DNA from 2 places in the Streptomyces sp. MCA2 genome. Region 1 is predicted to be linked to the other one. Evidence: predicted binding sites of a transcription regulator. Region 1 holds the regulator's gene; the other holds the start of a gene.
The links. Region 1 encodes HspR, which represses chaperone genes until heat shock. Its sites were predicted from a motif close to TTGAGNNNNNNNNNCTCAA; they were not measured.
Positions count from the first base shown of each region.

Region 2: a site for HspR is predicted at 5,338-5,356, ahead of lon (endopeptidase La). Genes of this name have one in related genera too.

Region 1 is NZ_JAMJFM010000016.1:18,589-30,428, reverse strand. It holds partial or broken gene M8I34_RS15560 (aminotransferase) at 1-6, shown strand, start outside; gene M8I34_RS15555 (hypothetical protein) at 87-797, opposite strand; gene M8I34_RS15550 (hypothetical protein) at 888-1,250, opposite strand; gene M8I34_RS15545 (hypothetical protein) at 1,258-2,274, opposite strand; gene M8I34_RS15540 (hypothetical protein) at 2,271-2,867, opposite strand; gene M8I34_RS15535 (YbjN domain-containing protein) at 3,112-3,648, opposite strand; gene clpB (ATP-dependent chaperone ClpB) at 3,839-6,469, opposite strand; gene M8I34_RS15525 (Uma2 family endonuclease) at 6,732-7,307, shown strand; gene M8I34_RS15520 (pyridoxamine 5'-phosphate oxidase family protein) at 7,360-7,764, shown strand; gene M8I34_RS15515 (hypothetical protein) at 8,178-8,582, shown strand; gene M8I34_RS15510 (heat shock protein transcriptional repressor HspR) at 8,782-9,234, opposite strand; gene dnaJ (molecular chaperone DnaJ) at 9,236-10,414, opposite strand; gene grpE (nucleotide exchange factor GrpE) at 10,460-11,110, opposite strand; gene dnaK (molecular chaperone DnaK) at 11,107-11,840, opposite strand, start outside.
Region 2 is NZ_JAMJFM010000015.1:46,713-58,552, reverse strand. It holds gene M8I34_RS14900 (hypothetical protein) at 229-1,074, shown strand; gene M8I34_RS14895 (MarR family winged helix-turn-helix transcriptional regulator) at 1,183-1,686, opposite strand; gene M8I34_RS14890 (lysozyme) at 1,964-2,824, shown strand; gene lon (endopeptidase La) at 2,904-5,315, opposite strand; gene M8I34_RS14880 (pentapeptide repeat-containing protein) at 5,431-6,264, opposite strand; gene M8I34_RS14875 (hypothetical protein) at 6,585-7,139, shown strand; gene M8I34_RS14870 (rhomboid-like protein) at 7,159-8,019, opposite strand; gene M8I34_RS14865 (spermidine synthase) at 8,262-9,026, shown strand; gene M8I34_RS14860 (response regulator transcription factor) at 9,099-9,836, shown strand; gene M8I34_RS14855 (ATP-binding protein) at 9,833-10,969, shown strand; gene M8I34_RS14850 (multifunctional oxoglutarate decarboxylase/oxoglutarate dehydrogenase thiamine pyrophosphate-binding subunit/dihydrolipoyllysine-residue succinyltransferase subunit) at 11,208-11,840, shown strand, end outside.

The sequences.
Region 1 (11,840 bases):
CTCTGACCGAGGCCCCGCGGGGCGCTCCGGCGCCCCGCCCCCTCACCACCAGTACTCCTCGGTCGGCGGCGCCTCCGGAATACACCTCACTGAGGAGCGACCGGCATGGCCTCGAAGTCGTCGAAGAGGTACGCATAGACCTGAGCCAGGTACGCCCTCAGCTCCCGCTGGTCCGGGAATGGCACATAGGTCAGCCCGAACCACTGCTCCACCGTCAGCGGCTGGTTCGCCACAAGGTGCTTCAGCCCCGCACGAATCGTGTCCTGATAGTCGGGCCAGGCCGCATCGAACGTCTCGCGGAGCATTCCGAGGTCGTCGACCGCTTCGACGCCGAGAATTCCGGCACAGAAGTTCACCAAGCGGCGATCGACGCCAGGTACGTCCAGACCGATATCGGCGAGCGCGACGGTGACCGGGTCTATTTCCTCGTAGCCGCCCGGGTACGGGTAGAGCGTGGTGTTCCGCAGGTCGGCCTCGTTCTCCGGTCCGTCCTCGCTCTCCAGATCCTGCGCCGGGCGGTACACCCCGTACAGCAGGCCGCGCGTCGAGAAGTCCGCGTAGACGTAGTTCACTTCACCGCTCGGGCTGTACGGCCGCCGGGGATCGATGGTGATCGCCGTGGCCTTTCCCAGGCAGTTCTCGCCCTCTCCGTAAACCGCCTCGAACGGCAGAATCGGTGCGAGATCATGATTCTTCAGCGCCGCCTCACGCAGGGCGTCGTCCGCTTGGACCAGAGCGTCCTCGGTGTCGAAACGGCTGGCCCACGGGCCGGTGCGCGGTGGCAGTTCGTCGCGCATTGTCATGAAACGGAGACTCCGTCCATCGAGAGTTCGAGCTGATCGGGCGCGGCCAATCTTCCCACGCGCAACCCGTGGTGCGACGGGGCGTCAAACCCCGTAGCCGGGCGGCGGGACATCATCCGGGGACTCCGGCGGCTCCTTGCGGTCGCCGTAGAAGTAGTCGTACAGATCCTGGAGGTAGGCGTACAGAAGGTCATCGCGCCAGAAGTTGACCCTGGTCAGCTCGTACCAGTCCTCTACGGTGGCAGACCGCTCACGAAGCAGGTACTCCAACGCTTCACGCAGATTCCGGGCGTCTGGCGATTTAGGGTTTCGGACGATGTACGACTTGTAAACGGGGACGTCATCGATGAACTCAATATTGAGGCAGGACCTGAAGAATTTACCGACCCCGCCCACCTCCGCGAAAAAATGCGGGATACTCGATGGCCTGAACTGCCTGGAGTACATTCCCACCTCACCTATTGAAGATTTTTACCGGCTCCGGGAACATGGTCACCAATCTGTGTCCGCCATTCCCATCCGGCGCATATATCGCCTTTATCTTCGCATGCTGAAAGTCGACCGGCTTATAGTTGATGCTTTCATCGGCATTCATCGGGTTGTCGGGGTCAATGTAAAATCCGCGGAACTTTTGACTGTGATCACCAGGACCCCAGGCATCTTCGGGCGAGAATATTACTTCGTGCCTGTTGGAGTTGGGCATTCGTGTTCTATCGCCGTCAATTCTACCCCTGGCATGCTCATCCGCATACATGAATGCGTCACCTTGATCCCCCTTAAAGGCCGTGGAGAAGGAATCGCACTTATGTTTCTTTCCTGTCTCTGCATCCAGGTACGCGTCCTCCCCCAACCGCTCCTTGGCGTTCGGTCCGTGCACCGGGTCGATCTTTTTTTCGGTCTGCACATAGCCGCCTTGGCGGGTAATACGCGGATTACCGTCGCCGTCCTCGAGCAGTTTCCCGTTCCCGTCCTTGGGCCCGGTCGGTGTGCCCAGCCGGTCCTTCAGCATGTCGTCGGTCGGATCGAGATGCCGCTGCGGACCGTGACCCTGCCGACGGAGGTCATCGACGCGCTCGCCCACGCGCTTCTCGTACTTGTCACGAAGGTCGTCCTCGCCGAGTACCCGCTGGCCGAGCTTCAGGTGAACCGCATCCCGCTCGTCCTGGTGACGCCGCAGGTCCTTCCGTATCGCCTCTTCGGCGTCGTCGATGTTCTTCTTGGTGATATCCAGCCCGTGCCCGATCGACCGGTGCCCCCTGGCCATGGACTTGGACATGTCCGTGATCATGGAGTCGATGATCGGGCGGACCGCCTTCTGCATGATCATCCCGAATCTGCCCTTGCCGAGCAGTTTTCCGCGCGTTTTGGAGTCCAGATTGCTGCTGTGGTGCTCCACTCGCTGCGCATGCCCGTGGGCTTCCTTGGCCGCTTTCGCCAAGTGTCCCGTGTCCGCCCGGAACCCCTTGCTCATGCCGCACCCCCCGCAGCGCCCAGCGCAGCGTCAACGCCCTTGAAGACAAGACCGGATACGGCTTTCTCGATCTCTGCCTGGAAGGGCTCGATCGCCATGGAGACCAGTTCGGCGATGAGGACGTCCTCGATCTCCTGGATGACCTCTCTGATGATGCGTTTGCCGATCTCGATGGCTGCCGCCTCGGCGGCTGCCGCGATGCCGAGGGTGGCCACCGTCGCGGCGGCCGCGGCCGCCATCTCGACTGCGGTGATGACGAGTTGGGCGATGACCACGCCCTTGGCCACGACCACGCCGACGGCCGCCACCTCAAGTGCCGTGGCGAGCACGTCGCAGCAGTTGGTCAGGACCGTGTGGTGTTCGCCGGAGACTTGGTTCCACCGGCTGAGCAAGGCATCGTAGGAGGCACCCTCGTAGGCGTCCGCGAGTCCTTTCAGCGTGGAGTCCAGCCCGCTGTGCCCCTCCGCGAGGTTCTGGCCGAATTCCCGTACGTGGCCGGCCCACGCCCGCAGTTCGTCCTCGTCGATGTCGGGCCATTCCAGGCCCATCAGGTCCATGATCCAGACGACTTCATCAGGCAGCTCGATGGACACCGCCGGCCTCCCCCTTGGCTCCGCGTCCGCTCAACTCCGCGTATGTGGACGAGCGATGTGCCCAGTACGGTTCCACGGCCGGCCGAAGATGATCAAGTCGGCCGGAAGGGGCATCGCCGACAGAGCCGGAGCGCGAGCCGTGCGCCGCACCGGCCGACCAGGCCCCCGTCACCAGACAGACGCGGGCCCCGGAGCCGAAAGCTCCGGGGCCCGCGCAGCAGGGTGGGTGTGGGACGGACGGGGCTCAGGCCTCGTCGTCACCCGGCTTCTCTTCGGAGTCGCCTTCGATCTCGGCTTCCAGGCCGAGCTGCTCGACGATCCACTTGTCGAATTCGATCGAGGCGCGGACCCAGCTGACCGTGCTCGACACGAAGTGTTCGAGCGAGACACCGGTGCCGATCAGCATCGATGCTTCACCGATCAGACGGACCGTGCCGTCGTCATGGGTGTGGGTGTAGGCCTTGGGCCACAGCGTCCGGCGGTTCCAGTCGTCGATCGCCTCCAGCAGCTTCGACTTGTCGTCGATGCCGTGGGGACGGTCATAGAACGTACGGACGGAGAAGATCTGCTGCTCCTCCTCGCCCCGGAACATGAAGTACGTGCGGAACTGCTCCCACGGGGCGGCGAGGTCACCCTCCTCGTCGACGACGTACTTCAGCTCCATCTGGTCGAGGAGCTGCTTGACCAGGTCCTGGTCTGGCACGACGGGACCATCAGGCCCCGCGGGCTCGGGTTCGGGCTGGCCCCCGAAATTCGGAATCGAGGACGGGTCGATGCTCACCGTGGAATTCCCTTCGTATGGTCCCTGCCATCCTCCCCCACATCCGCCCCGTCCTGGCAACCCGGGACGGAGCGGATACGGGCAAGGCGGCGGTCAAGGTGTCGGTCAAGCTGTCGGTCAAGCTGTCGGTCAAGGACATGATCAGGGACGCGGCCGGGCGGGAGGCCCGGCGCCCGGATCGCGGCGCCGGTCAGGCCCCGGGCGCCCCGTCCGACTCCACCGACAGCCGATCACCGTCCACATCCACCCGCACGGTGTCCCCGTCGTGCACCTCGCCCGCCAGGATGGCGCGGGCCAGCTGGTCGCCGATGGCGGTCTGGACCAGACGGCGCAGCGGCCGGGCGCCGTAGGACATGTCCGGGGCCGGAGCGTCGATGACCGGCTCCTGGCCGAGCCAGGCGAGCCAGGTCAGGGCACGGTCGGTGACGTCCAGCCGGAGCCGGCGGTCGCCGAGGCGGCGCTGGAGGTGGTCGAGCTGGATCCGGGCGATCCGCTGGAGCTGGTCCGTGCCGAGCGGGTGGAAGACCACCACGTCGTCGAGCCGGTTGAGGAACTCGGGGCGGAAGGACGCGCGGACGGTCTCCAGTACCTTCTCCCGCTTCTGGTCCTCCTTGAGCAGCGGGTCCATGAGGAAGGTGGAGCCGAGGTTGGAGGTCAGGATGAGGATGGTGTTGCGGAAATCGACCGTTCGGCCCTGGCCGTCCGTGAGCCGGCCGTCGTCGAGGACCTGGAGCAGGATGTCGAAGACGTCGTGGTGGGCCTTCTCGACCTCGTCCAGCAGGATGACGGAGTACGGGCGGCGGCGGACCGCCTCCGTCAGCTGGCCGCCCTCCTCGTAGCCGACATAGCCGGGCGGCGCGCCGACCAGCCGCGCGACGCTGTGCTTCTCGCCGTACTCCGACATGTCGATACGGACCATCGCCCGCTCGTCGTCGAAGAGGAAGTCCGCGAGCGCCTTGGCCAGCTCGGTCTTGCCGACACCGGTCGGGCCGAGGAAGAGGAAGGAGCCGGTGGGGCGGTCCGGGTCGGCGATGCCGGCGCGGGTGCGGCGGACGGCGTCGGAGACCGACCGTACGGCCTCGGTCTGGCCGATCAGCCGCTTGCCGAGCTCCTCCTCCATCCGCAGGAGCTTCTGGGTCTCGCCCTCCAGCAGACGGCCGGCCGGGATGCCGGTCCAGGCGCCGACCACATCCGCGATGTCGTCGGGACCGACCTCCTCCTTGACCATGGACTCCTTGGACGCCTCCTGCTCGGCCTCGGCGGCGGCCGCCTCCTCCAGTGCCTGCTCCACGCCCGGGATCTCGCCGTAGAGCAGCTTGGAGGCGGTGTCGAAGTCGCCGTCGCGCTGGGCACGCTCGGCCTGGCCGCGCAGCTCGTCGAGCTTCTCCTTGAGCGCACCGACCCGGTTGAGGCTCTCCTTCTCCTTCTCCCAGCGGGCGGTCAGCCCGCGCAGCTCCTCCTCCTTGTCGGCGAGGTCCTTGCGCAGCTTCTCCAGCCGCTGGAGCGAGCCGGCGTCGGTCTCGTTGCGCAGCGCCAGCTCCTCCATCTTGAGCCGGTCCACGGCGCGCTGGAGCTCGTCGATCTCCACGGGAGAGGAGTCGATCTCCATACGGAGGCGGGAGGCGGCCTCGTCGACCAGGTCGATGGCCTTGTCCGGCAGGAAGCGGGAGGTGATGTAGCGGTCGGAGAGGGAGGCGGCGGCGACCAGCGCGGAGTCCGCGATCTGCACCTTGTGGTGGGCCTCGTAGCGGCCCTTGAGCCCGCGCAGGATGGCCACCGTGTCCTCGACGGTCGGCTCGGCGACCAGCACCTGCTGGAAGCGCCGCTCCAGCGCCGGGTCCTTCTCGATCCGCTCGCGGTACTCGTCCAGCGTCGTCGCGCCGACCATCCGCAGCTCACCGCGGGCCAGCATCGGCTTGAGCATGTTGCCGGCGTCCATCGAGGAGTCGCCGCCGGCGCCCGCGCCCACGACGGTGTGCAGCTCGTCGATGAAGGTGATGATCTGGCCCTCGCTGGACTTGATCTCCGCCAGGACCGTCTTCAGCCGCTCCTCGAACTCACCGCGGTACTTGGCGCCCGCGACCATCGCCCCCAGGTCGAGCGCGACCAGCCGCTTGTTGCGCAGCGACTCGGGCACATCGCCCTTGACGATCCGCTGCGCCAGCCCCTCGACGACGGCGGTCTTGCCGACACCCGGCTCACCGATCAGCACCGGGTTGTTCTTCGTACGGCGGGAGAGCACCTGCACCACGCGCCGGATCTCGTGGTCCCGGCCGATGACCGGGTCGAGCTTGCCCTCGCGGGCGGCCGCCGTGAAGTCCGTACCGAACTTCTCCAGCGCCTTGTACGTGCCTTCCGGGTCGGCGTTGGTCACCCGCTGCCCGCCGCGGGTCGCCTCGAAGGCGGCGAGCAGCTTCTTGGCGCTCGCCCCCTGGTCGGCCAGCAGCTCACCGGTGCGGCCGCCCTTGGCGGCGATACCGATGAGGAGGTGCTCGGTGGAGACGTAGGCGTCGCCGAGCTCCTTGGCGCGCTGAGTGGCGTCCGCGATGGCGGAGAGCAGATCGCGGTCCGGCTGCGGCGGCGCGACCGTCGAGCCCTGCACGCTGGGGAGCCCGGCGAGCTGCCGCTCGGCGCCGTTGCGCAGCACGGCGGCGTCCGCCTCGACGGCGGACAGCAGGTCCATGATGTTCTCGTTGTCCTGCCCGGCCAGCAGCGCGAGCAGGAGATGCGCGGACGTCATGTCCGCATGTCCGGCGGTGACCGCCCGCTCGTTGGCGGCGCTCAGCGCCTCCCGGCTCTTGTTGGTCAGCTCGGCGTCCACGTCCTCGCGATCCTCCTCGACTCGTCCTGAACAGCGTCTTTCCTCAGTCTGACCCCGCCCGGGGCCGGACGCGGGAAATGCTGCTCATACCGCAATCCTGCTCACACCCACGTGCGATAAGTTGAGTCTAGGGCACTCAAGGCTGTTTCCGGGTGCCACCCCGCGTTCCCTCGCTCACTCGTGCGAGGGAACAGGGGCCGAAAGCGCCCGTCCGTCGCACGCCGCCCGGCGACACTGGCCTTCGACCACGAGGAGGTGCAGCATGACGGCTATGGCACACGAGCCGATCGCGACGGACCACGAGACCCTCCTGGATTATTTCCTCGCCCTGGAGACCCCCGAGGGTTTCCGGGCCGAGCTGATCGAGGGGGAGATCATCGTGACGCCGCCGACGGACGGGAACCACGAGCGTTACTTCAGCCGGCTGTCCAAGCAGATCCTGGCGAAGTCCGCGACGGATATGGATGTCTCCGGGGGCAAGGGACTCCTGCTGCGTCCCGGCGACCGGAAGAACCACGTGATTCCCGATGCCACCTTCGCGCCCACTGAACTGGATCTGTTCCTGGACGCCGAGCGCTGGATGCCCAGCGAAGGCGTCGCCCTGGTCATGGAAGTCACGTCGAGCAAGCCGGAGCACGACCGCATCGCCAAGCGGCGCTGCTACGCCCGTGCCGGTATCCCGCTCTACCTGCTCGTGGACCGCAGCAAGGCCACCATCACGCTCTTCAGCGATCCCTCCGGTGACGACTACGTAGGGATCAACACCGCACCCATCGGCAAACCCCTCCCCCTCCCCGCCCCCTTCTCCTTCGACCTGGAGACCACCGACTTCCTCTGAACCCCGAAGACCCCGGCCCCCGGGCCCCGGCCCCGGAACTACCCTTGCCCCCATGGCCCATGACCTCAGTGCCCTCAGCCCGGAGTACCTCGCCTTCTGGAGCGAGTACCTGATGCCGACGCTCACCACGCTGCGTACGGACGGGACGCCGCACGTCGTCCCGGTAGGCGTCACCTACGACGCCGGGCAGCGCATCGCGCGGATCATCACCCGCAAGGACAGCGCCAAGGTCAAGAACATCCTCGCCGCCGGGGCGGACGGCGCCACCGTCGCCGTGTGCCAGGTCGACAAGGGGCGCTGGGCAACCCTGGAGGGCATCGCGCGGGTGCGTACGGACACCGAGTCGGTGGCCGACGCGGTGAACCGGTACGCCGAGCGCTACGGCCGGACGCCGACGCCCAACCCCGATCGCGTCATGATCGAGATCGCGGTGACCAAGGCGATGGGGCGGGCCTGAGAGCCTGCCCGCCGCCTCCCCGTCCCGCCGGGCACACCGGTCCCCTGGCCGAAAACGGACCCTTCCGCTCCGCCGTGGGCCGTCCACCTGGTACTCAGGAGCGACGGGAACCGAACAGCTCCGTGCAAGGACGGACGGCATCGGGCCTGCCCCAGGCAGAAGACGGCAGCTGGAGGCCGCATGGCGTCGGCATTGCACATCGTGACGACCGTTCCGCGCCGTCCGCCCCCCACCCGGCCGCACCCGCACGCCGAGCTCTGCCCGCGCTGCGGCGGCCAACTGGCCGTCAACCAGGACGGCTGGAAGATCTGCCACGCCTGCGGTTACGCTTCGCCGCCCGGTACAGCCCCTCCTCCACGGGCCACCCACGGGGGTATCGTCGCCCCCACAGTCGCCACGCCCCGGAGGGCACGATGAACTCGGTCCGAGTGACGGCGATCGCCTGCCTGATGCCGCTGTCCGAGCTGGACGAGGATCCGTTCCTGGTCGATGACCGCAGCCAGCACGACATGTGCAAACAGTGGGCGGCAGCCCGTGACTACCACCTGACCTGCCGGCTCAGCCTGCACCACCTGCGCGCCGATCACAGCGCACTGTGGCGCGATGTCGAGGACGGCCTGGTCGATGTGTTCGTGACGCCCAACCGCCGGGCCCTGGAGAACGCCATCGACGGCACCGCCGAGTTCACCGCGCGGTGCGCCGCGGCCGGGGTGCGCCTGGAGACCGCCGACCTCGACGAGCCGGTCTACACCCTGGCGATGAAGTCGCATGTGCACCGGCGGCTGTCGATGCCGACGGCGGGGTACAGCGGCTGCTGAGCGGGGTGGGGCGCGGGCCGTACGCAGGCGGATGTGCCCGCAGACGGAGGTCCGCAGACGGAGGCCGTAGAAAGGCAGCCGCAGGAGGACACCGGAAGACGCGCGGGGCGGAAACAGCGCGCAGAGACGCGACAAGGGCCGGGTTTCCCCGGCCCTTTGCCACATCACGCGCCGGGTGCTCGCACCCCGGGACGGCCGTTCACTCCGGCCGCTTGGGCCGCCACACCACCAGCGCGCTGCCCTGCTGCACATCCTGATACGGGACCAGATCGCGCCGGTAGGAGGCGTGCACCGCCGCCTCCCGCTGCTGCATCGCGCTGGCCGCGCCCTCCAGGGCGCCCTGGAGCTCGATGACCCGCTGCTGAAGGGCCGCGACCTGGTTCTCCAGCTCGATGATGCGCTTGATGCCGGCGAGGTTGATGCCCTCGTCCTGGGACAACTGCTGCACCGTACGGAGCAGTTCGATGTCCCGGGCCGAATAGCGGCGGCCCCGCCCGGCCGTGCGGTCGGGCGAGACCAGCCCGAGCCGGTCGTACTGACGAAGGGTCTGCGGATGCAGGCCGGAGAGCTGAGCCGCGACGGAGATGACGTACACCGGCGACTCATCGGTCAGTTGATAGGGGTTACGACGCTGCCCGCCCCGGCTGTCCATCTCAAGCTCCCTTCGCGGCCTGGAACAGCTCTGCCCGCGGGTCCGGGCCCGCGGTCGCCTCGCGATAGGACTCCAGCGACTCCTTCGCCTTGTCGCTGAGGTCGCTGGGGACCAGCACCTCTATGGTGACCAGCAGATCACCGCGGGTGCCGTCCTTGCGGGTGGCACCCTTGCCCCGGGCGCGCATGGTGCGCCCGTTGGGGGTGCCGGCCGGCAGCTTCAGCGTCACCGGCGGACCGCCCAGGGTCGGCACCTTCACCTCGCCGCCGAGGGCGGCCTCCGGGAAGGTGACCGGCACCGTGACGGTGAGGTTGTCGCCCTTGCGGCCGAAGACCGGGTGGGCGTCGACATGCACGACCACATACAGATCGCCGGCCGGACCGCCCTGCTCGCCCGGGGCGCCCTTGCCGCGCAGCCGGATGCGCTGCCCGTCGGAGACGCCCGCGGGGATACGGACCTGCATCGTGCGGGCGCTGGTGGCGCGGCCACTGCCCTTGCAGACCTCACAGGGGTCCTGGGCGATCAGGCCCCGGCCCTTGCAGTCGGCGCACGGGTCGGTCAGCGAGAAGCCGCCGCCCGCGCCCCGGCTGACCTGGCCGGTGCCGACACAGGTCGGGCAGACCCGGGGCGTACCGTTTTTGTCGCCGGTGCCCGAACACGCCTTGCACGGCGCCTGGCTGGACATCCGCAGCGGGACCGTGGCCCCGTCGACCGCCTCGGTGAAGCTGAGCGTCACCTCGGACTCGATGTCCTGACCGCGGCGCGCGTGGGTACGCGTCCCGGCGCCGCCGCGGTTGAACAGACCGCCGAAGACATCCCCGAGGCCGCCGCCGAAGCCGCCGCCGCCCCCGCCACTCTGACCGGGCGCGCCCCCGAAGAGGTCACCCAGGTCGAAGTTGAAGGAGCCGCCGCCACCGGCGGGACCCGGCCGGTAGCCGCCGTTGCCGAACAGCGTGCGCGCCTCGTCGTACTCCTTGCGGCGCTTGCTGTCCCCCAGGATGTCGTTCGCCTCGGAGATCTCCTTGAAGCGCTCCTCGGCCTTGGCGTCGCCCTTGTTGGCATCCGGGTGGAACTCGCGGGCGAGCTTCCGGTACGCCTTCTTGATCTCCGCTTCGGTGGCGTCCTTCGGGACGCCGAGGACCTTGTAATAGTCCTTCTCGACGAAGTCCTTGGTGCTCATCCCCGACGTCCCTCCTCCCGCGCGGATTTTCTGTTTGCCCTCACGTCAGCCCTCGTCCGGGCCACCGCTCTCCTCGTCCGAAGCCTTCACGTCCTCGTCGGAGGTGGACTTGGCGCCCTGCGCGCCCGGCTGCGGCTCGGCGACGGCGACCCGCGCGGGGCGGATCGTTCGCTCACCGATGCGATACCCGGGCTGAAGGATCGCCACGCACGTCGTCTCGGTGACATCCGGTGCGTACGAATGCATCAGCGCCTCGTGGATCGTCGGGTCGAAGGGCTCGCCCTCCTTGCCGAACTGCTGGAGACCCAGCTTGGCGACCACGGTCTCCAGCGATTCGGCCACCGACTTGAAGCCGCCGACCAGTTCGCCGTGTTCACGCGCACGGCCGACGTCGTCGAGCGTGGGAAGGAGCTCGGACAGGAGGTTCGCCGCGGCGATCTCCTTGACCGTGACCCGGTCCCGCTCCACCCGACGGCGGTAGTTCTGGTACTCCGCCTGGAGCCGCTGGAGGTCCGCCGTGCGCTCGTTGAGCGCGGTGCGTACCTGGTCCAGCTGCGCCTGGAGCGCTATGTCCGTTACGTCCCCGGCCGGGGCCGAGCCCGCCTTGTCGGCGGACTCGGCCTGCGCCGCGTCTTCGGGAGCGGCGTCGGAAGGGACGTCGGGCTTCTCGTCGAAGCCCGGGGTCTCCTCCGTCACGCGGCACCATCCTTCTTCGGCTTCTCGTCGTCGACGATCTCGGCGTCCACGACGTCATCGGCGGCGTCCTGGGCCTGCTCACCGGCAGCGGCGCCCTCGGCACCGCCGGCGGCCTGCGCGCCCTGGGCGTCGGCGTACATGGCCTGACCCAGCTTCTGGGAGACGGCCGCGACCTTCTCGGTGGCGGTGCGGATCTCGGCCGAGTCCTCGCCCTTGAGCTTCTCCTTCAGCTCATTGACGGCTTCCTCGACCTCGGTCTTCACGTCACCGGGGACCTTGTCCTCGTTGTCCTTGAGGAACTTCTCGGTCTGGTAGACGAGCTGCTCGCCCTGGTTGCGGGACTCGGCGGCCTCGCGGCGGGCGTGGTCCTCGTCCGCGTACTTCTCGGCCTCCTGGCGCATCCGGTCGACCTCGTCCTTCGGCAGCGAGGAGCCGCCGGTGACGGTCATCTTCTGCTCCTTGCCCGTGCCCAGGTCCTTCGCGGTCACGTGCATGATGCCGTTGGCGTCGATGTCGAAGGAGACCTCGATCTGCGGGACCCCGCGCGGGGCCGGCGGCAGACCGGTCAGCTCGAACATCCCGAGCTTCTTGTTGTACGCCGCGATCTCGCGCTCGCCCTGGTAGACCTGGATCTGCACGGACGGCTGGTTGTCCTCGGCCGTCGTGAAGATCTCGGAGCGCTTCGTCGGGATCGTGGTGTTGCGCTCGATCAGCTTGGTCATGATGCCGC
Region 2 (11,840 bases), on a different contig from region 1:
TCAATCGGAGTTTGGCCATCAACTTCCGTGCGCCAATGTTTTCGGCCGCAACCGTGCGCGGCCCCGAACGGGTTTGGAGATGCGGACCGCTCCTGGAAGGATGCGCGCCCGCATGCCGCCGGCCCCGCGGTCCTTACCTCCGGTACGCCGCCGCCCGGCCACTCTCCGGCACCGCCGCGGCCTCCCGCCACCGGGGGCGGGAGCGGTGCCTCCGGCAGACTTGCGGCCATGCGCATCGAACTCGCCACCGAGCCGGGCGACCCCCAACGCCCAAACGAGGACTACGCATCGGTCGCCCTGCCGGCCTCCGGCCAGGGCGGCGCCCTCGTCCTGCTGGACGGCGTGACGCCTCCCGAGGGGGACTACGGCTGCCTCCATTCGGTGCCGTGGTTCACCGCGCGGCTCGGGGGCGCAATGCTGGAACTGTCGGTTTCACACCGGGATATGACACTCCCTGAGGTTCTCGCCGCGGCCATCTCCCGCACGGCTGATATCCATCGGGCGACCTGTGACCTTTCTCACCCTCGCACTCCGCAGGCAACCGTGGTCGCCGCACGGTGGTCCGGGGACACGGTCGAACACCTCGTCCTGTCCGATTCGGTGCTGCTCCTGGAGCGGCCGGACGGCTCGGTGCACCCGGTGCTCGACCCGCGGCTGGACGACATGCCCCCCGCGGTCCGGGAACGCCGCGCCGCCGTACGGGCGCTGCCCCGCGGCTCGGCGGAACGGGCCGCCGCGGTCCGCAAGTACGTCCGCGCGGTCGAGTCGCTGCGCAATGCGGAGGGCGGGTTCTTCACCGCGGCCGCCGACCCGGCGGTGGCCGCCCGTGCGGTGTCCGGCAGCACCCCGCGCTCCGGTCTGCGCTCCCTGACAGCACTCAGCGACGGGGCGGGCCGCTGGGCGGAGGTCTTCCACGAGGGCTCCTGGGCCGACTGCGTGGCCCTGGTGGCCGCACAGGGCCCCCAGGCGCTGATCGACCGGGTGCGGGCGTCGGAGGCGGCGGACCCGGAAGGTGCGGCCTATCCGCGCGGCAAGGCGCGGGATGACGCGGCGGTGATTTTTGTGGCTCCGTGACAATCACCGGCGGGCGGCGAAATTCTCCCGCCGCGACGGAACGGCACCACGACGGCGGCGGTCCGGGGCCATGACGGCGCCGGACACCGCGCCCGGCCCGGATGCCCCCTACGCCTCGTCCCCCTCCTGCTCCGCGTTCAGCCGGTGCAGCAGCCGGGCCAGTTCGGCGACCTCGGCGCGGTCCCAGGAGGCGAGACGGCGGGCGTACTGGGCGCGGCGGCCGGTGCGGACGCGGGTGAAGCGCTCGCGGCCCTCGTCGGTGATACGGACCAGGACCGCGCGGCCGTCCGCCGGGTCCGGCTCACGGGCGACGAGCCCGAGCCTCTCCAGGGCGTGCAGCTGACGGCTCATCGTGGCCTTGCCGACACCGAAGAAGCCGGCGAGGGCGGTGGCCCGCTGGGTGCCGGCGTCGGCCAGCCGGACGAGGAGGCCGTATGCGGCGGGTTCCAGATCGGGATGCACCTCTCGTGCCAATTCGCCGGAAGAGGCACGGGCCCGGCGGAGAAATACCGCCAATTCGCGTTCCAGGGCGAGAAATACGTGGTCCACACCAATCGGTTCGCCGTCCGCCGTCGAACCGTCGGCTCCGGTGTCGTGCACGTCAGCGCCCATTCCCGCTTTCCCTCACCTGAAAGTTTCCGCCATCGGCGGCCGAAGCCGCAGCTCGGCCAGTATTTCGCAGGATTAGACCAACGGCAGCCCCGCGACCCTCTTTTGTCACGTCGTTCTACGCGCGTATCGTCATTTGTGGCATGGCCATACCAAGCGGCCCCCGCTGTCAGCGGTTCCGCCGCGCGTCATGCACGTCGCACTTCCGTGTCCACACGCCTGCGTCATGCCGTCAGCTCCTCCCCCCTCAGGTCATCCACCGAGATCTTCGGAGGCACGTATGTCCGTGCTCAGATCCGGCTCCCCCCACCGACCCGCACGCTCCCTCGCGAGCGTGGCCGGGGTCCTTCTCGCGGTCCTCTCCCTCCTCCTCGGGCTGCCGGGCACCGCCGGCGCCGCGGCCACACGGTACGCACCGGAGCCCAGCCACCCCGGCCAGGACTGGGCCGGGTCCCAGATCGCCCGGCACGAAGGCACCGCGGCCGGCACCGCACCGTCGGCGTCCTCGCTCGCCGCGTCCGTCGAGGGCGTGGACGTCAGCAGCCACAACGGCAATGTGGCCTGGTCGACGCTCTGGAACAGCGGCGTCCGCTTCGCCTATGTGAAGGCGACCGAGTCCACCAGCTACACCAACCCGTACTTCGCGCAGCAGTACAACGGCTCGTACAACGCCGGGATGATCCGCGGCGCGTACCACTTCGCCACGCCCAACACCTCCAGCGGTGCCGCCCAGGCCACCTACTTCGTCAACCACGGCGGCGGCTGGTCGAAGGACGGGCGGACGCTGCCCGGCGCGCTCGACATGGAGTACAACCCCTACGGGGCGACCTGCTACGGGCTGAGCGCGGCCGGGCTGGTCAACTGGATGAAGGACTGGTTCGCCACCTACAAGGCCCGTACCGGCCGGGATGCGGTGATCTACACCTCCACGAGCTGGTGGAAGCAGTGCACCGGCAACTCCGCCGCCTTCGGCTCCGTCAACCCGCTGTGGATACCGCGCTACGGCTCCTCGGCCGGCGAACTCCCGGCCGGCTGGGGCTTCCACACCATCTGGCAGTACACCTCGTCCGGCCCGACGGTCGGTGACCACAACCGCTTCAACGGCGCGCTGGACCGCCTCCGGGCGCTCGCCAACGGCTAGGGACTGTCTTCGAAGCCCCGTCTGCCACGCGGCGGCCGGCCCGGCCCCTCTGCGGGAGCCGGGCCGGTCGCCGTTGCCCTCACGCCGCGACCGGCACCTCGGGAGCGGCCCCGTTCGACGCCGGGGTCAGCGCCAGCTCCAGCACCTGGCGGACGTCCGCGACCGGGTGGACCTCCAGGGCTTCGAGGATCTCGGCCGGCACATCGTCCAGGTCCGGTTCATTGCGCTGGGGGATGATCACGGTGGTGATCCCCGCCCGGTGCGCCGCCAGCAGCTTCTGCTTCACGCCGCCGATCGGCAGCACCCGCCCGGTCAGCGAGACCTCGCCGGTCATCGCCACGTCCGGCCGGACCTGGCGGCCCGACAGCAGCGAGGCCAGTGCCGTCGTCATCGTCACGCCCGCGCTCGGACCGTCCTTGGGGACGGCGCCCGCCGGTACGTGCAGATGCACTCCGCGCTCCTTCAGGTCGGCGACCGGAAGTTCCAGTTCCGCGCCGTGCGAACGCAGGAAGGACAGCGCGATGTGTGCGGACTCCTTCATGACGTCGCCGAGCTGGCCGGTCAGCTGGAGCCCGGACGCCCCGGTCTCCGGATCGGCGAGCGAGGCCTCCACATAGAGCACGTCGCCGCCGGCGCCGGTGACCGCGAGGCCGGTGACCACACCGGGCACCGCGGTGCGCCGCTCGGCCGGGTCCTGCGCCGACTCGGGGGTGTGGTGCGGCCGCCCGATCAGCGGGCGCAGCTGCTCCGCACCGACCGTGAACGGCAGCTCCTGCTGCCCGAGTTCGTGCTGTGCGGCGACCTTGCGCAGCAGCCTGGCGACCGCACGCTCCAGATTCCGTACGCCCGCCTCGCGGGTGTACTCGCCCGCCAGCTTGCGCAGCGCGTCGTCCTCCAGGGCCACCTCGCCGGCCTCCAGACCGGCCCGCTCCAGCTGGCGCGGCAGCAGGTGGTCCCGGGCGATGACGACCTTCTCGTCCTCGGTGTAGCCGTCCAGCCGGACCAGCTCCATCCGGTCGAGCAGCGGCTCGGGGATGGCTTCGAGGACGTTGGCGGTGGCCAGGAAGACCACATCGCTGAGGTCGAGTTCGACCTCCAGGTAGTGGTCGCGGAAGGTGTGGTTCTGCGCCGGGTCCAGGACCTCCAGGAGGGCGGCTGCCGGGTCGCCCCGGAAGTCGGAACCCACCTTGTCGATCTCGTCGAGCAGCACCACCGGGTTCATCGACCCGGCCTCCTTGACGGCCCGGACGATCCGGCCGGGCAGCGCGCCGACGTACGTCCGGCGGTGGCCGCGGATCTCCGCCTCGTCCCGGACGCCGCCGAGCGCGACCCGGACGAACTTGCGTCCCATGGCCCGCGCGACGGACTCACCGAGCGAGGTCTTGCCGACACCGGGCGGCCCGACGAGCGCCAGTACGGCCCCGCCGCGGCGGCCGCCGACCAGGCCGAGCCCGCGCTCGCCCCGCCGCTTGCGGACGGCCAGGTATTCGGTGATCCGCTCCTTGACGTCCTCCAGTCCGGAGTGGTCGGCGTCCAGGATCTCCTTGGCGCCGGCGATGTCGTAGGCGTCCTCGGTCCGTTCGTTCCACGGCAGTTCCAGGACGGTGTCCAGCCAGGTGCGGATCCAGGAGCCCTCGGGGTTCTGGTCGCTGGACCGCTCCAGCTTGTCGACCTCCTTGAGGGCGGCCTTGCGGACGTCCTCGGGCAGATCGGCGGCCTCGACCCGGGCGCGGTAGTCGTCGCCCTCGTCCTCCGGATCGCCGTTGAGCCCGGCGAGTTCCTTGCGGACCGCCTCCAGCTGCCGCCGCAGCAGGAACTCCCGCTGCTGCTTGTCGACGCCTTCCTGGACGTCCTTGGCGATGGATTCGGCGACATCCTGCTCGGCGAGGTGCTCGCGCAGCGCCTCGGTGGCGGCCTTCAGCCGGGCGACCGGATCGACGGTCTCCAGCAGCTGGACCTTCTGTTCGGTGGTCAGGAACGGCGAGTAGCCGGAGTTGTCGGCCAGCGTCGGTACGTCCTCGATCTGCTGGACGCGGTCGACGACCTGCCAGGCACCCCGCTTGCGCAGCCAGCTGGTGGCCAGCGCCTTGTACTCCGTGACGAGTTCGGCCACCGCACCGGGCAGCGGGTCGGGGACCGTCTCCTCGACGGTCGTGCCCTCCACCCAGAGGGCGGCTCCGGGCCCGGTCGTGCCGGAACCGATCCGTACCCGGCCCAGGCCCCGGATCAGCGCCCCGGGGTCGCCGTCGGACAGCCGCCCGACCTGCTCGATCCGCCCGAGCGTGCCGATGCCGGCGTATGTCCCGTCGACGCGGGGAACGAGCAGCACCCGCGGCTTGTTACCCGTGGTGGCGGCGGCGGCCTGCGCGGCCTCCACCGCGGCCCGGACGTCCGTGTCGGACAGGTCCAGGGGCACCACCATGCCGGGGAGCACGACCTCGTCATCGAGGGGCAGCACGGGCAGAGTGAGCGATGTGGACGTCGAAGCCATGATCTCCCCTTCGGCAAACAAGTTGAGCTTTACCCACTCAATGCAGCCGGCCCTGAAGATGTTCCCCGGTGTGCGTTCGCTGTCAGCGATCGGCCGGCGGCGAGCGAAGGCGGCGCTACCAGTGGGCGGGGCGGGACAGCGCCTCCGGCAGCCTGGTGGCGGCGTCGCCCTTGGCCGCGTTGAGCTGCGACTGGGTGAGGAAGAGGGCACCCGTGAGGTCGGCGCCGCGCAGGTCCGCGTCCCGCAGATCGGCACCGATCAGGTCCGCCGTGCGCAGATCGGCGCCCTTGAGGTCGGCGGCGATGAGGTAGGCCCCGCGGAGATTGGCGCCCCGGAGGTCGGCGCCCTTGAGGCGGGCCCCCATGAGATCGGCACCCCGCCGCTCCTTCTTGCGGCCCGGCACCGCGGCCCGTACGAGTTCGCTGGTGCGCAGCAGCAGGGCGTTGACCTCGCCCCGGTGGGCCGGGACGTCGAGCTCCGTGAGCTCCTGGGCGCTGCCGCGGGTGAAGCGCTCGGTCTTCTCCAGCGCGGTGCGCAGGTCGGCGTGCACCGGGCGGGCCGCAGGCAGGGTCAGCGCCTCGGCCAGGTACCAGAGGAGTTCGTGCAGCTGCCGCATGACGGGAAAGACGTCGAACATCTGCCGGGCGGTCCCCGGGGCCTGCCGCCAGTCCTGTCCGCCGAAGGTGACCTGGGAGACCTTCTGCCCGGCGCCGAAGCAGTCGAAGACGGTGCAGCCGGAGAAGCCCCGTGTGCGGAGGTCGCTGTGGATGCCGCAGCGGAAGTCCGTCCGGAGGTTCGGGCAGGGGCGCCCGGCGTCCTTGTCGATCGCGAAGTCCGCCGAGGCCGCGAACGGCAGCGCGACACAGCAGAGCCCGAAACAGCTTCCGCAGTCGGACTGGAGCCCGAGGTCGACGGTGTCCGGAATCGGTTGCTTGCGGTCTGAGGACAAGATGCGTGCACTCCTGCGGCCGGCGAGCACCGCACCAGGCCGCGCTCGGAACGAGCCCCCATTCTCCCAGGCGGCCAGGGCCCGGAGGGCCTCGCCGAGGCGGAGGTGTATCCGACCGATCGCCTGGGAGCGGGGCGAGCCCCTGGACTGTGTGAGCGGGCGTGCCGAGCTGCTGCGGCCGTTCTTCCGCGCGGCGGCGGACGAGGGGGACGGCATGCTGAGGTGGCTCGGACAGCGGCGGGACGCGGTCCGGCCGGGCCGCGCGGAAAAGCCCTGCCGCTTCCTCCCTCACACCTCGTCATGACTGCTACCTTCACGGCATGTTGCAGCGGATGTCCGGAGTTTTCATCGGCGCTCTCTTCGGGACGATCTTCGTGGTCGCCAACGCGCACGACCCGCTGAATCCCGCTGTCGGTATCGCCCTGCGGGTGCTCGCGGTGCTCACCTTCGCCGGGCTGCTGGCGCTCGCACTGCGGGCCGGGCGCCACGGCCGGCCCGCCGAGGCGGACGCCGAGGGTCCGCAAGCCGACTGGTTCCGGGGGAAGTTCGCGTTCGTCGTGGGCGCCGAGGTGGTGCTGCTGATCGGCGGCAATCTCGCGCTGCGGGCGGCGGGCGCCCCGCAGGAGACCGCCGTGGCCTGGATCGCGCTGATCGTCGGCCTGCACTTCGTCGCGCTGATGGCGGTCTGGAAGCGGCGCAGCATCGCCGTTCCCGGCGTCGCGCTGACCGCGCTCGGCCTGATCGGGCTGGGCATGGCGGCGACCTCGGCGGTGGCCTGGGTGCCGTTCGTCAGCGGCGTGCTGTCCGGTGTGGCGCTGCTGGGCGGCTGCGCCTACGCCATCACCCATACGTACCGGGCGACCGTCCGGTCGTAGGCGCGCGGCCCCGGAACGCTCAGTAGGTCCGCACGCCCCGCAGCGCCGGGTGGCCCAGGTCGCCCAGGAGCGGTGCGGGCCGGGCACGGCGGGCGCGCCGGCGGCGCAGCAGCGGCCAGCTCGCCGCGCCCAGGGCGAGCGAGAGCAGATGGCCCCAGTCGGACACCGGGTCGGCGTAGGCGAGCAGACCGGTCACGGCCAGGTAGCCGGCGCCGGCCAGCAGCGGCCAGCGCAGCCAGGCCGGCAGCAGGCCCGCAAGGGCTCCGATGCTGGTCATCACGCCGAAGCTGATGCCGTAGTCGAGGCGGTGCAGCGAGCTCTCCGGCAGCCGTCCCGCGGCGACCGAGAAGGCGACGGGCAGTTCGGTGGCGAGGGTGGCCAGCGCATGGCCGCCGAAGAAGACGGCGGCGGTCCACAGCCCGCCGATCCGCCGTTCCAGCGCCGTCAGGACGAAGAGAAAGCCGATGGCGTACGCGGAGGTCATGCCGCCCGCGATCCACAGGGCGCTGGCGACGAGCACCAGCAGCGGGGCCTGCGCGAGGTGGACGACGTCCGTACTGGAGCCCTGGAGCAGTCCGGAGACCAGTGCCGGGTCGGCGTACTCGGTGAAGAGCGAGGTGGCCACGAGAAGGAGGGCGTAGCCGAAGGTGAAGGGGGTGTCGGCGGGAGTGGGCAGCAGCCGCCACGGCCGCGCCCGGGGGGACATCCGAGGGCCTCTGGGCACCGCCTCCGCCGCGACGCCCCCGGCCTGCCGGGGCTCGCGTGGCCGCGGAATCCCCGGCAGCAGGTCCGGCACCGCGCCCGTCCCGTTACCCGGCCCCGGTATGACGGACGGCGCACGGCCGGCCCGTCCCTTCTCGGCGGTTCCCAGCCAGCTCACTTGTCCGAGACCCCTTCCGTCCATGGCACATCCGGTCAGCCACGCCCGTCCCCCCGGCCGTGATTCCTCTGCCTCGCCCTACGTTCCGGACCACCCTGCATGCTCAACCCATGAAGAAGCTGTGTGAGTGACATCCCTCACATCAGGCAACCGTCGTCACAGGAGGCACGTCCGTGCCACCGGCGGCGGATTCCTGTCCAAAGCGTTGGACCGGCACGGCCCGTATTGGCCACCATGACGCCATGGCTCCCGTTACTCCGACGCAGGCAACGACCGGGCTCCCCGAGACCCCGCGCACGCTCGACCGCCGCGAGGGCCCGTACGGCGAGGTGGTGCTGCGACAACGGGGCGGGCCCCTCGAAGGCCCGGGAGCGGACGGCCGCGGGACCCCCGGCCAGCCCGTGGTCTACGAGATCATCGCCAACGGCTGCTTCCTGATGGACACCTCCGACGGCCGCTCCGAACGGCTGCTGATCGACGCCGCGCTGGCCGCGCTGCCGCCCGGCCGCGCACGGCCCTCCGTGCTGATCGGAGGCCTCGGCGTCGGCTTCTCGCTGGCCCGCGCGGCCGGGCAGCCGCGCTGGGGCCGGATCGTCGTCGTCGAGCGCGAGGAAGCCGTCATCGACTGGCACCGCACGGGCCCGCTGTCGGCGGTCTCGGCGGCCGCGCTGGCCGATCCGCGCAGCGAGATCCTGCACACCGACCTGGTCGCGCACCTGCGGACGGACGCGGACCAAGTCGCCTACGACGCCCTGTGCCTGGACATCGACAACGGCCCCGACTGGACCGTCACCGAGGACAACGGCAGCCTCTACTCCCCCACCGGACTCGCCGCCTGCCGTGACCGTCTGACATCCGGCGGAGTGCTCGCCGTCTGGTCCGCGCAGCCCTCGCCGGCATTCGAGGAAGCACTACGAAATGCCGGTTTCAGCGGGGTACATACGGAAGAGATCCCCGTTGTCCGAGGCGTCCCTGACGTGGTCCATCTTGCGCGGAAGGGCGCGTAGCCGACAGTCACACCATGCCCGTACGCTGCTGCCCAGCAATACGCGACCACGCAGGGGATGCAGGGGCGGGCGATGGACCAGACTCAGACAACGCAGGGCGGCACCGCCGCCACGCCGGGCGCCCAGCGCCGGGTACTGGTCGTGGAGGACGACCCGACGATCGTCGAGGCCATCGCGGCGCGGCTGCGCGCCGAGGGCTTCCAGGTGCAGACGGCCACCGACGGCCCGGCCGCGGTGGAGACCGCCGAGGCCTGGCAGCCGGATCTGCTGGTCCTCGATGTGATGCTGCCGGGCTTCGACGGCCTGGAGGTGTGCCGCCGGGTCCAGGCCCAGCGGCCGGTGCCGGTGATGATGCTCACCGCCCGGGACGACGAGACCGACATGCTGGTGGGCCTCGGCGTCGGCGCGGACGACTACATGACCAAGCCGTTCTCGATGCGCGAGCTGGCCGCCCGGGTGCATGTGCTGCTGCGCCGGGTCGAGCGCGCCGCGCTGGCCGCGCACACCCCGCGCACCGGCATTCTGCGGCTGGGCGAGCTGGAGATCGACCACGCCCAGCGCCGGGTGCGGGTGCGCGGCTCGGACGTCCATCTGACGCCCACCGAGTTCGATCTGCTGGTCTGCCTGGCGAACACCCCGCGCGCGGTGCTCTCCCGTGAGCAGCTGCTGGCCGAGGTGTGGGACTGGGCGGACGCCTCCGGGACCCGTACGGTCGACAGCCACATCAAGGCGCTGCGCCGCAAGATCGGCGCCGAGCGCATCCGTACGGTCCATGGTGTCGGCTACGCCCTGGAGACCCCGGCCGCATGACGCGGCGGTGGTGGCGGACGCCCGCGCAGGCACTGTGGCAGCGGGTCTGGGAGGGCCTGCGCCCGCTGGACCCGTACCGCTCGGTGAAGGCCGCGCTCGGGGCGCTGGTCAGCGTCTCGGTGATCATCACGACGCTGCTGGTGTTCGTCGCCATGCACTCGGCGACCGAGCTGCGGGTGATCACGATCTTCTCGATCATCGCCTCGCTGCTGATCACCCAGTTCGTGGCCAACAGCCTGACCGCTCCGCTCGACGAGATGACCGATGTCACCCGGTCGATGGCGCACGGCAACTACAGCCGCCGGGTCCGCTCGGAGCGCCGGGACGAGTTCGGTGACCTGGCGAACGCCTTCAACCGGATGGCGGCCGACCTGGAAGCGGTGGACACCCATCGCAAGGAGCTGGTCGCCAATGTCTCGCACGAGCTGCGCACCCCGATCGCGGCACTCCGGGCCGTCCTGGAGAACGTCGTCGACGGGGTCAGCGAGCCGGACCCGGAGACGATGCGGACGGCGCTGAAGCAGACGGAGCGGCTGGGCCGCCTCGTCGAGCACCTCCTGGACCTGTCCCGGCTGGACAACGGGGTGGTGCCGCTGCACGCCCGGCGCTTCGAGGTCTGGCCGTACCTGTCCGGGGTGCTCAAGGAGGCCAATATGAGCCGCGGCGCCTCCACGCTGTCGGGGCTGTCGGGGGCCGCCGGCTCCGGCACCCACACCCGTACGGACGTCCACCTCCACCTCGATGTCTCGCCGCCGGAGCTGACCGCGCACGCGGACGCCGAGCGGCTGCACCAGGTCGTGGCCAACCTCATCGACAACGCGATCAAGCACAGCCCGCGGCACGGCCGGGTCACGGTGCATGCGCGGCGCGGCGAGGGGCCGGGGAGCCTGGAGCTGGACGTACAGGACGAGGGGCCCGGCATCCCCGAGTCGGAGCGCTACCGGGTCTTCGAACGGTTCAACCGTGGCGGCCCGGCGCCCTCGGGCCCCGGCTCCGACGGCGGGACGGGCCTGGGCCTGGCGATCGCGCGCTGGGCGGTGGATCTGCACGGCGGACGCATCGGCGTGGCCGAATCTGCACGTGGTTGCCGGATCCGGGTCACTCTTCCGGGGTTGGAGTCAGCTCGAAGCTGACGGCCGCTGACGTAGGGTCGGTAGTGGAAGCACTCACTCCGCGGGTGCCACGGCGATGCCCCCTACCCGCGTGCAGGCAAACATCGTGTGTTTCCCGCCAAGTCATGCCCCGAAACCCCTCCGGGAATGTGACGTACACGACGAGTGCCCCTCCCGGCCTGCATCCGGGGTCACAACAGGCGTAGCCTTTATTCCCGCTGTCCACCACCTTAGGAAGCGGAAGAGGGCGGTTGCCGCCGTGTCGCTACAGTCCCCCAACAGCTCGAGCATCTCGACCGACCAAGAGGGGCAGGGAAAGAACCCTGCCGCCGCGTTCGGTCCCAATGAGTGGCTCGTCGACGAGATCTACCAGCAGTACCTCCAGGACCCGAACTCGGTAGACCGAGCCTGGTGGGACTTCTTCGCCGACTACAAGCCGGGCGGCGCCACCGCGCCGAGCCAGCCGGCGGAGGGCTCCGCCCCCGCTCCGGCGGCTCCGGCGCAGTCGTCCCCGGCGGCGCCCGCCGCAGCCGAGCCGAAGCCAGCCGCCGAGCCGGCCACCCCGGCGAAGCCGGCCGCGAGTGCTCCGGCCCCGGCCAAGGCCGCGCCGGCGAAGTCCGCGCCGGCCAAGCCGGCCGCCAAGGCCCCTCAGAAGGCCGACGGCGAGGTCACTGCCGGTCCTGAGTTCGTCACCCTGCGCGGCCCGTCGGCCGCCGTTGCGAAGAACATGAACGCCTCCCTGGAGCTGCCGACGGCCACGTCCGTCCGCGCGGTCCCGGTGAAGCTGCTCTTCGACAACCGCATCGTGATCAACAACCACCTCAAGCGCGCCCGTGGCGGGAAGGTCTCCTTCACCCACCTCATCGGGTACGCGATGGTGCAGGCCCTCAAG